2 regions of the Paraburkholderia sp. J69-1 genome follow, and region 2 is predicted to be linked to the other one. Evidence: riboswitches for the same ligand, from Rfam matches in the RefSeq annotation. Region 2 holds a riboswitch; the other holds the start of a gene.
The links. Region 2 has a riboswitch for thiamine pyrophosphate ahead of thiC (phosphomethylpyrimidine synthase ThiC). Riboswitches for the same ligand answer to the same signal wherever they lie in the genome.
Positions count from the first base shown of each region.

Region 1: another riboswitch for thiamine pyrophosphate. It lies ahead of U5A67_RS32465 (FAD-dependent oxidoreductase); the one in region 2 lies ahead of thiC (phosphomethylpyrimidine synthase ThiC).

Region 1 is NZ_CAJMZG010000023.1:74,353-79,503, reverse strand. It holds gene U5A67_RS32470 (ABC transporter ATP-binding protein/permease) at 1-1,634, opposite strand, end outside; TPP riboswitch at 1,917-2,030, shown strand; gene U5A67_RS32465 (FAD-dependent oxidoreductase) at 2,320-3,453, shown strand; gene thiS (sulfur carrier protein ThiS) at 3,548-3,745, shown strand; gene U5A67_RS32455 (thiazole synthase) at 3,801-4,613, shown strand; gene thiE (thiamine phosphate synthase) at 4,613-5,151, shown strand, end outside.
Region 2 is NZ_CAJMZG010000010.1:160,875-166,025, reverse strand. It holds gene U5A67_RS19940 (ferritin-like domain-containing protein) at 1-452, opposite strand, end outside; gene U5A67_RS19935 (entericidin A/B family lipoprotein) at 609-746, shown strand; gene U5A67_RS19930 (EamA family transporter) at 944-1,939, opposite strand; gene U5A67_RS19925 (GreA/GreB family elongation factor) at 2,592-2,999, shown strand; TPP riboswitch at 3,204-3,345, shown strand; gene thiC (phosphomethylpyrimidine synthase ThiC) at 3,456-5,151, shown strand, end outside.

The DNA of each region.
Region 1 (5,151 bases), on a different contig from region 2:
TTGTACAGACGCCCTTCGTTATCGGGATCGAGCGCGCTGGTCGCTTCGTCGAGGAACAGATAGTCGGGCTTGTGCAGCAGCACGCGCGCGCCGGCGAGGCGTTGCTGTTCGCCCGGCGAGAGCACGCGCGACCAGTGCGCAGACTCGCCCAGACGCTCTGCGTACTCTTCCAGGCGGCAGGCGCGCAGCGCTTCGCGGCAGTCTTCGTCGCTGTAATCGTCGGCGGGCGAGGGGTAGGTGAGCGCCGCCTTGAGCGAGCCGATCGGCAGATAGCTTTGCTGCGGGATGAACATCATGCGCGCATCCACCGGCGCGTCGATCGAGCCTTCGCCGAACGGCCAGAGACCCGCGAGCGCGCGCATCAGCGTGCTCTTGCCCGCGCCCGACGGACCGCGCACGAGCCAGCGCGAACCCGGCTTGATGGCGATGTCGCGCACTTCCGAAAGCGGCTTGCCGTTGGGCAGCGCGAGCTTCAGATGTTCAGTGCTGAGCTGGCTCGCATCGACGAAATGCAGGTTGATGCCGCCGTGTTCCGTGGCCGGCGAGACGGTTTCTTTCAGACGCGGCGAATGCACCACGCGCACGAATTCGCGCAGACGGTTCACAGTAGCGCGCCATTCGACGAGGGTCGCGTAACTATTGATGAACCACGAGAACGAATCGCTCACGGTGCCGAAGGCCTGCGAGATCTGCATCAGCACGCCGAAGGTGAAGGCGCCCGCGAAGTAGCGCGGCGCGGCCACCACGAGCGGGAAAATGATGGCGATCTGGCCGTAGAAGCTCAGCACGAAGGTGAGGCGCTTGGTGTACTTCATCACGCGCCACCAGTTTTCGCGGATGTGCGCGAACAGGCCCTGCGCGTTGCTGCGCTCGGTGTTCATGCCGTCATACAGCGCGATCTGCTCGGCGTTTTCGCGCAGGCGGATCAGGCCGAAGCGGAAGTCCGCTTCCACCTTCTGTTGCTGATAGTTGATCGACACGAGCGGATGGCCGACCTTCTGGATCACGAGCGAACCGAACACGGCGTAGAGCGCGGCGGCCCAGACCATGTAGCCCGGAATCGTGATGGGCGTGGCGCCCAGCGAGAAAGTCAGTGCGCCGGCGAGCGACCACAGGATCGTGATGAACGACACCAGCGTGACGACCGTCGAAAGCAGATCGAGCGTGAGCGACAGCGTGGTGGTGGCGAACGACTGCAGGTCGTCGCTGATCCGCTGGTCGGGGTTATCGGCGAGACGGTCGCGCTCGATGCGGTAGAACGCGCCCTGGCCGAGCCACTCGTTCAGAAAGCGCGTGGTGAGCCACTGGCGCCAGCGGAAGCCGAGCATCTGGCGCAGATAGCGCCCGTACACCGCGAGGATGATGAAGCCGAACGCGAGCACGGTGAAGATCATCAGCAGATGCGGGAACTGCTTGACGTCCTTGTTCTGCAGCGCGTTGTAGAAGTCCGCGTTCCAGCTATTGAGCCGCACGTTGATCCACACGACGAGCAGGTTCATCACGATGATCGCGACGAGCAGGCTCCATGCGATCCAGCGTTCCTCGGAGACCCAGTAGGGCTTGATCAGGCTCCAGGCCGTGATCTTGTGATGCTCGTTCTGATCCGGCGTGGCGCGGGGAGTGGAGTTGGTCATGTGCGTCCTGATGTTGTACCGGCCCGCGGCCGGAATCGACGATGCCCGCCATCGCTGGTGTGATGCGGTGGCATGCTGCCGTGCGCGTGTTGTTCAACAGCGCTGGGATTCTGTCCCGCAGCGCTTAAACGAGTCTTAACCGTGCAGCAATCTCGCCCCTTGAGGCCTTGCTGCGCAATGCGATCCGGCACTCGCGCCGGCTCAGCGCATTGTGCCAGAGCGGTGATTGTGCGCCTGCCCCGGCGGTTTGCGGCGCGCGCGGCTTTTGTGGTCTAATGGCCGTTGACGAAACAGGGGTGCTTCACCGGTATGCCGGGCATGCCACAGTGAGGCTGAGAGAGACCCTTCGCACCCGATCCGGGTAATACCGGCGCGGGAAGTTTCCGGAAAGTCTTGCTGGCGCTATTTTTCAGCCGATCCACGCAGGCCCATGCAGCGGCCACGGTATTCGTCGGTTGAAAACGATTTATTCAGGCGTCCAGATTCCCGCCGGGCAATCTTCGCGGCGCAGCGCGTTCGATATACGTCATCGCGCTCCATCGCGGTTGCACGGCCGGCTTTGCCAGCCGGTTTCGTCCTTGGGTACGCATGCTTCTTGCCGTACGGAAAGGATACGATGACCGCCGCTTCTAACTTACATTCCGATCGCTCCCTGGTTTCTGGCGCACGCGCGTCCGCACCGGCTATGCCCGATTTCGCCGTTCTTGGCGGCGGGTTGAGCGGGCGTCTGGTCGCCTGGCGTCTTGCGGGCGCAGGGCATCGCGTGGCGCTCTATGAGCGCGGCGGACCCGAAGGCGGGGAAGCCGCCGCGTGGGTCGCGGCCGCCATGCTGGCGCCGCTCGCGGAAGCGGCCGTCGCCGAATTGCTGATCACCGAACTGGGCGTCGCCTCGCTCGACACCTGGCCGCAAATCCTGGCCGAACTGCCCGAACCCGTCTTCTTCCAGCGCAACGGCACGCTCGTGGTCTGGCATCACGCCGATCGCACCGAAGCGCCGCTGTTCGAGCGCCGCGTGCGCGCCAACGCGCCGCGCGAACTCGCCGATGCCCACTTCACGACGCTGCAGGGCGCGCAACTCGACGCGGCCGAACCGGCGCTCGCCGGGCGTTTCGCGCGCGGCTGGCTGCTCGACGGCGAAGGCCAGCTCGATAACCGCCAGGCGCTGGCCGCACTCGCTGCGGGTCTCGCGCAACGCGGCGTGCAGACGCACTGGAACACGAGCGTCGATGACGCCAACCTGCCGCCCGCGCGCGTGACGATCGATTGCCGCGGTCTGGGCGCCAAGCCCGCGCTGCCCGCGCTGCGCGGCATTCGCGGGGAAGTGGCGCGCGTGCACGCGCCGGGCATCGGCCTGACGCGGCCGGTGCGCCTGCTGCATCCGCGCTATCCGCTCTATATCGCGCCCAAGCAGAACGATCTCTATGTGATCGGCGCGACCGAAATCGAAGGCGAGGACCGCTCGCCGGTCAGCGTGCGTTCGGCGCTGGAACTGCTGAGCGCGGCGTTCGCCGTGCATCCGGCGTTCGGCGAGGCGCGCATCCTCGAACTCAACTCGCAGTGCCGCCCGACGTTGCCCGACCATCGCCCCGCGTTGTTCTGGGACGGCGCCGCGACGCTGCGCGTGAACGGCCTGTATCGCCACGGTTTCATGATCGCGCCCGCCGTCGCCGACGAAGCCGTGCGCGTGGCCGAAGCCATGCTGGCGGGCCATGTCGCCGATGCCGACGCCTTCGAAGCGCTGCGCGCCGGATCGCGCTGGGCCTCGATGCTGCACATCGCGCAGTCCCAGCACAGCAACGCCGCGCCCGCGCACGCCTGAGCGCCGCGAACACATACATCGGGGCGCGCTGCTTGCTGCCTCGCACGATTCAACCGTAGTCAGACGCCGTTACACGGCTAGTGAAAGATTCGCCATGGACATCCAGATCAACCAGAAGCCGCTCACGCTGCCCGAGGGCGCGACCGTCGCCGATGCGCTTGCCGCATTTGGCGCGCAGCCGCCGTTCGCGGTCGCCGTGAATGGCGATTTCGTCGCGCGCGGCCAGCATGGCGCGCGCACGCTGTCGGCGGGCGACCGCCTCGACGTCGTGAGCCCGGTGGCCGGCGGCTGATCGCACGGCTCGCGCCAGACGATCTGCCCACGCCACCCGCCAAGGAATACACGCCATGACCACCCAACACACCGCCGACGCGCTCACGCTCTACGGCGAAACCTTCCAGAGCCGCGTGCTGCTCGGCACCTCGCGCTATCCGTCGCTGCAATCGCTGTCCGATTCGATGCAAGCTGCGCGCCCCGGCATGATCACCGTCGCGCTGCGCCGCCAGATGAACGACGGCACGGCCGAAGCCGGCTTCTTCGATCTGCTCAAGCGCCATGGCGTGCCGCTGCTGCCGAACACGGCCGGCTGCCTGACCGTCAACGAAGCCGTGACCACGGCCCACATGGCGCGCGAAGTCTTCGACACCGACTGGATCAAGCTCGAACTGATCGGCGACGACTACACGCTGCAGCCCGATCCGGTCGGCCTGATCGAAGCGGCCGCGCGTCTCGTGAAAGACGGCTTCAAGGTGCTGCCGTATTGCACCGAAGACCTCGTGATCGGCCGCCGCCTGCTCGACGCCGGTTGCGAAGCGCTGATGCCGTGGGGCGCGCCCATCGGCACCGGCAAGGGCGTGATCAATCCCTACGGCCTGCGCGTGCTGCGCGAGCGTCTGCCCGACGTGCCGCTGATCGTCGATGCGGGTCTGGGCCTGCCGTCGCACGCGGCGCAGGTGATGGAGTGGGGCTTCGACGGCGTGCTGCTCAATACGGCCGTGGCGCAGGCGACGCACCCGGAAGCGATGGCGCGCGCCTTCGCGCTGGGCGTGGAAGCGGGCCGCACGGCGTATCTCGCCGGGCCGATGGCCGAACGCGAAGCCGCGGTGGCGAGCACGCCGGTCGTCGGCATGCCGTTCTGGCACCAGGATGGAGGCAAGTAATGACCAATACGTTGAAACTGAAAGACCGCGAACTGTTCTGGCCGCCCGCCGATGAACTCGCCGAGACCGCCGAAGGCATCCGCGCGAAGCTGGGCGATTGGCCGGCGACGCACGCGCCGTGGCGCCTGTGCCTCACGCCGCCGGACGCGCCCAACGGCGGCGATCTGATCGTCGTGACCGATGCCGCGCCGCATCTGGAAAACATCGCGCGCTGGATGACCGAAGGCGCGGGCGTGATCGAGGCGAAAGGCGACGATCCTGCCGCCGCGCTCGTGACGCTGCATCTGGGCGGCGAGCGCTACGCGCTGCAAGGCTCGCTGGCCGAAGACTGGATTGCCGCGCTGGCGGCTTTCCTCGACTGCGGTTTCGATCCGCACGACGCGCTCGTGCTGGCGCTCGCCTGGCGTGACGGCGACGAACAGAAAGACGACGCCTGGCCCGTCGATATCGCACGTTTCCCGCGCGTGCTGGGCCTGCCGGACGCGCCTGCGCGCCCGTTCGCGACCTGCCCGCAAAAGCTCGGCCTGTACCCCGTGCT
Region 2 (5,151 bases):
TCGGTATCGCCGAGATACTGGATGATCGCGCGATAACTATCGATGGCGATGCGCTCGGCAATCAGGTTTTCGCGGATCATGTCGTGCAGATCCTTGCCTTCCTTGTATTCCGAATGCGAGCGCTCGCTCAGGTGCGCGGGCGCGAAATCCGGCTCGCCGCCCAGTTGCACGATGCGCGCGGCTAGCATGTCCGCGTGCTGCTGTTCTTCGTTGGCATGCTCGAGAAATTCGGCCGCAACGGCTTCCGATTCGATGCCCTTCGCCATGAAATAGTGGCGCTTGTAGCGCAGCACGCAGACCAGTTCGGTGGCGAGCGAATCGTTGAGGAGCTTGAGCACGGCCTCGCGATCGGCACGATAGCTCGGGGTGACGGAACCCTGATCCAGATTGCGGCGCGCCTCTTCGCGCACGCGCTTCAGGTCAAATTCAAACGCAGCGTGTGACTTCGACATCTGACTCTCCTTGAACGGTGGGGACGACTGACTGCTGTCCGTCCCAAGCGCAAAGGGTGGGCCTGAAGGCGTTGCACGCGTGCTGCACGGGTTCGCACGGAGGTCAGGCACGCGGCGTGCTGTAGGAGGTCTCCCTTAATCCGTGGAGATTCCCTCATGAAACGCCTGATTGCCTTGCTTCTCGTTGCCGCGTCGGCCGCGGCGCTGGCGGCCTGCAACACCGTTGCAGGCGCTGGCCAGGATATGTCCGCGGGCGGTCACGCCATCACGAATACCGCCGAGCAAGCCAAGTAACGCGGCTCGGCAGGCGTGATATGCGGGGTATGGAAACGGCGGTTGAGTGCCGTTGAAATGCACTCGCTGCGCGTTCGGCGCTGCCTTTTCAGGCAGCGCCGGATCGCGTTAAATGGCGTTATTGGACAGCGCCGTTAATCGGGTTAATCTGCAATCCGAATGATTTTCGCAGCCTGCGAAATGTGGCAGAAAGACCTTCATGACGCGCGCCGACGATCGTCGAATACGAACGAAAGGCCCACGCTGCCCAGAATCAGCACGGTCGCGATGATCGTGGAATGGGTAATCGGTTCGCCCAGCGTGAGCGCGCCCAACGCCACTGCCACCACTGGATTCACATACATGCAGCTACTGGCCACGATCGGGCTGGTATTGCGGATCAGATAACCGTAGGCAACATACGCGGCCATCGTACCGATCAGCATCAGATAGCCAAAGGCGACGAACGGCACAAAATGCAGCGCGCCCATGCGCTCGCCGGTGACGATCGCCACGAGCGTCGAAATCCCGCCGCCCAGGCCAATCTGCAGTGCCGTGGCGATAAAGAGATCGGCAGGCAATTCGAGCCGCCCGGCCAGATGCGCGCCGATCGCCCAGAACAACGCGCCGCCCAGAATCGCCAGACTGCCGCCGGCCGTTCCGCTTGCGCCGCCGCCGTGGCTCAGGATCGCGATGCCGACAAGGCCCAGCCCCACCGCGGCCCATTCGCCTTTGGCGACGCGCCGCCCGGCAGCCGCCGCGATCAGCGTGGCGAACAAGGGCACCGTTGCGACCATCACCGCCGCCGTGCCGGTGCCGACCGTGCGCATGCCGTAGGCCAGCATGCCGCTCGACAGCCCCACGAGCATCGTGCCGACCACGCCGGCATTGCGGATCTGCGTGAGCGTGGGCATGACGGGGCGCCGTCGCATCGCGAATACGAACAGGCCGATGCCCGCCAGCAGGTTACGCAGCCCGGAGAGCAGCAGCGGCGGGAACGATTCGAGCGCCACATGCACGGCGAGATAGGTCGAACCCCAGACGAAGTACACGACGGCCAGCGCCAGCGCGACGCGACCGCCGCGCGTCTGCGGCAGCCGCACGCTGCGCGCGAGACGCCAGCTGTGCGCGCCTAGTGTGCCGAGCAACTGCAGGAAACCGCGCAAATACGGGCTGATGGACGAACCGGAAGGCAAACGGGGCGGCATCGTCATTGCACCGCCGCAGAACGGGAGACAAACCAGAGGGCTAACCGCGAACGCCCCGCCAGACCAGGGACGGGACGAATAAAGCGCGACGGCATGATGGAGGCGACGAGAGAGAGTAGGAGACGCGAAAGTAAGCGCACCAGAGCAGCACACGACCAAGCCACACAGGAAATTGCAAGCCGGTCGAAAGCCGCCCGAAATACCCGGAACGGGCGCCACGCATTATGCAACAAGGCGCCGCGTTGCGGACGCCGCGAACGTGCTTTATGCGCCGACGCGCAGCGCGCGCGCAACGGTCGCGAAATAAGGGCGCAGCGATGTCGTGCGAAGACAGAAAACCGTCGCTTCATGCCAGGTCGATGCGCCATTTTGAGACCGTGCTAGGATGTCACATTCTTTCATTGTCATTACATTCATCATGCGTCCGCTGCCTGCGTTTTTCGCCTCGCTTCCACCGCGCGCCGCGCGCCCGGTGGCGGCGCGCGCGTGCGCGCTGCGACGCCCTTCCGGCCTGCCGGCCCCGCTCGCCTTCGCCCGGCGTCCGCACTGAACCACCCTCCTTTGCCGGAGCCGTTCAGTCGGGCTCCGGGCCGATCCCGTACGCCCTATCGAGGCCTTCCCTGAAGGCCGCTTCATCTGGATCGCAAAGGAGAATCCCATGTCGAAGAAAATCCGTTATCTGACCGAGCTCGATCTCGCCCGCCTCGAAAAATGCGCCGCCGAAACCGGCGCCGCGCCCGCGCGCCAACTGATGCTCGACGAACTGCTCGAACGCGCCGAGATCGTCGATTCGCGCGAAATTGCCGCCAATATCGTCACCATGAATTCGCAGGTCACGCTGGTGAGCGATCGCACTGGCGAAGCCGTCACCTGGACGGTCGTCTACCCGGCCAACGCCAGCGTCGATCAAGGCCGTCTCAACGTGTTTTCGCCCGCAGGACTGGCGCTGCTCGGCGCGAAACGCGGCGAAACCGTGCGCTTCACACCGCCCAGCGGCGCCGTCGAAACGCTGAAAATTTCGCGCATCCTGTTCCAGCCCGAAGCCGCCGACGACTTCGTGCTGTGATGCGCGATTGCGCCGGTCAACGAGCCCGCCGAGGCGCCCGGCGCAGTCCATCGAGAAGTTTTTTCGCCTCGTTTTTCGCCCTTTTTCGCGTCAAAAACGCGTTCTCTCCTATATAGGTCGCGCGCGCGAATTCCGCGTGTACGCAGCACATTCCCTCGCGCAAAGGCACTTGCCAGAGTGTCGCAGCGCGGTGTATCGTTTGGCCTGCTTACGCGGGGGTCCTGCGTTATGCGCCGCTTCGAACTGTTCACACGAATAGCGTCAGGCAGCGTATTTCGCGGGTGAGAAATACCCTTTGAACCTGATCTGGATAATGCCAGCGCAGGGAAGCGTCCGGACCTTGCAGCAAGACACGCATTACCGCCTGCACCCATCCTCATTGCGAGGTCCGTCCACGTTCCGTCTCGTCTCCTGCGAAGCCGTAGTTCCCACTTTGCATTGCATGGAGAGAGACGCATGAACGCGAATCCCAAGTTCATTTCCGCCAACGCGCACGTCGACGAAGCCGCGATTGCGCCGCTGCCCAATTCCCGCAAGATCTACGTGACCGGTTCGCAGCCGGACATCCGCGTGCCGATGCGCGAGATCACGCAGGCCGATACGCCCACGGGCTTCGGCGGCGAAAAGAATCCGCCGATCTACGTCTACGACACCTCGGGTCCGTACACCGATCCCGAAGCGAAGATCGACATTCGCGCAGGCTTGCCCGCCGTGCGTCAGGCATGGATCGAAAAGCGCGGCGACACCGAAGCGCTGCCCGGTCTCTCCTCCGATTACGGCCGCGAGCGCGCCGCCGATCCGGCCACCGCCGAGCTGCGTTTCCCCGGCCTGCACCGCACGCCGCGCCGCGCACAAGCGGGCAAGAACGTCACGCAGATGCACTACGCGCGTCAGGGCATCATCACGCCCGAGATGGAATACATCGCCATCCGCGAAAACCAGCGCCGCGCCGAATACCTCGAAAGCCTCAAGACCAGCGGCCCGAACGGCGCGAAGCTCGCCGCCATGATGGGCCGCCAGCATCCGGGCCAGGCGTTCGGTGCCGCTGCCTTCGGCAAGGATGCGCTCAAGGAAATCACGCCGGAATTCGTGCGCGAAGAAATCGCCCGCGGCCGCGCGATCATTCCCGCCAACATCAACCACCCGGAAAGCGAGCCGATGATCATCGGCCGTAACTTCCTCGTGAAGATCAACGCGAATATCGGCAATTCGGCGGTGACGTCCTCGATCGGCGAGGAAGTCGACAAGATGACCTGGGCGATCCGCTGGGGCGGCGACACGGTGATGGATCTGTCGACCGGCAAGCACATTCACGAAACGCGCGAGTGGATCATCCGCAATTCGCCGGTGCCGATCGGCACGGTGCCGATCTATCAGGCGCTCGAAAAGGTCAACGGCAAGGCCGAAGACCTGACGTGGGAGATGTTCCGCGACACGCTGATCGAACAGGCCGAGCAAGGCGTCGATTACTTCACGATTCACGCGGGCGTGCGTCTGCAATACGTGCCGCTGACGGCCAACCGCATGACGGGCATCGTGTCGCGCGGCGGCTCGATCATGGCCAAGTGGTGTCTCGCACATCACAAGGAGTCCTTCATTTACGAGCATTTCGAAGAGATCTGCGAAATCATGAAGGAATACGACGTGAGCTTTTCGCTGGGCGACGGCCTGCGCCCCGGCTCGATCTACGACGCCAACGACGAAGCGCAACTGGGCGAACTCAAAACACTGGGCGAGCTCACGCAGATCGCGTGGAAGCACGACGTACAGGTAATGATCGAAGGCCCCGGCCATGTGCCGATGCAGCTCATCAAGGAAAACATGGACCTGCAGCTGGAATGGTGCGACGAAGCGCCGTTCTACACGCTCGGGCCGCTCACGACCGATATCGCGCCGGGCTACGATCACATCACCTCGGGCATCGGCGCGGCGATGATCGGCTGGTTCGGCACGGCGATGCTCTGCTACGTCACGCCGAAGGAACACCTTGGCCTGCCGAACAAGGACGACGTGAAGGAAGGCATCATCACGTACAAGCTCGCGGCGCATGCGGCCGATCTGGCCAAGGGTCATCCGGGCGCGCAGGTGCGTGACAACGCCTTGTCGAAGGCGCGTTTCGAGTTCCGTTGGGAAGACCAGTTCAACATCGGCC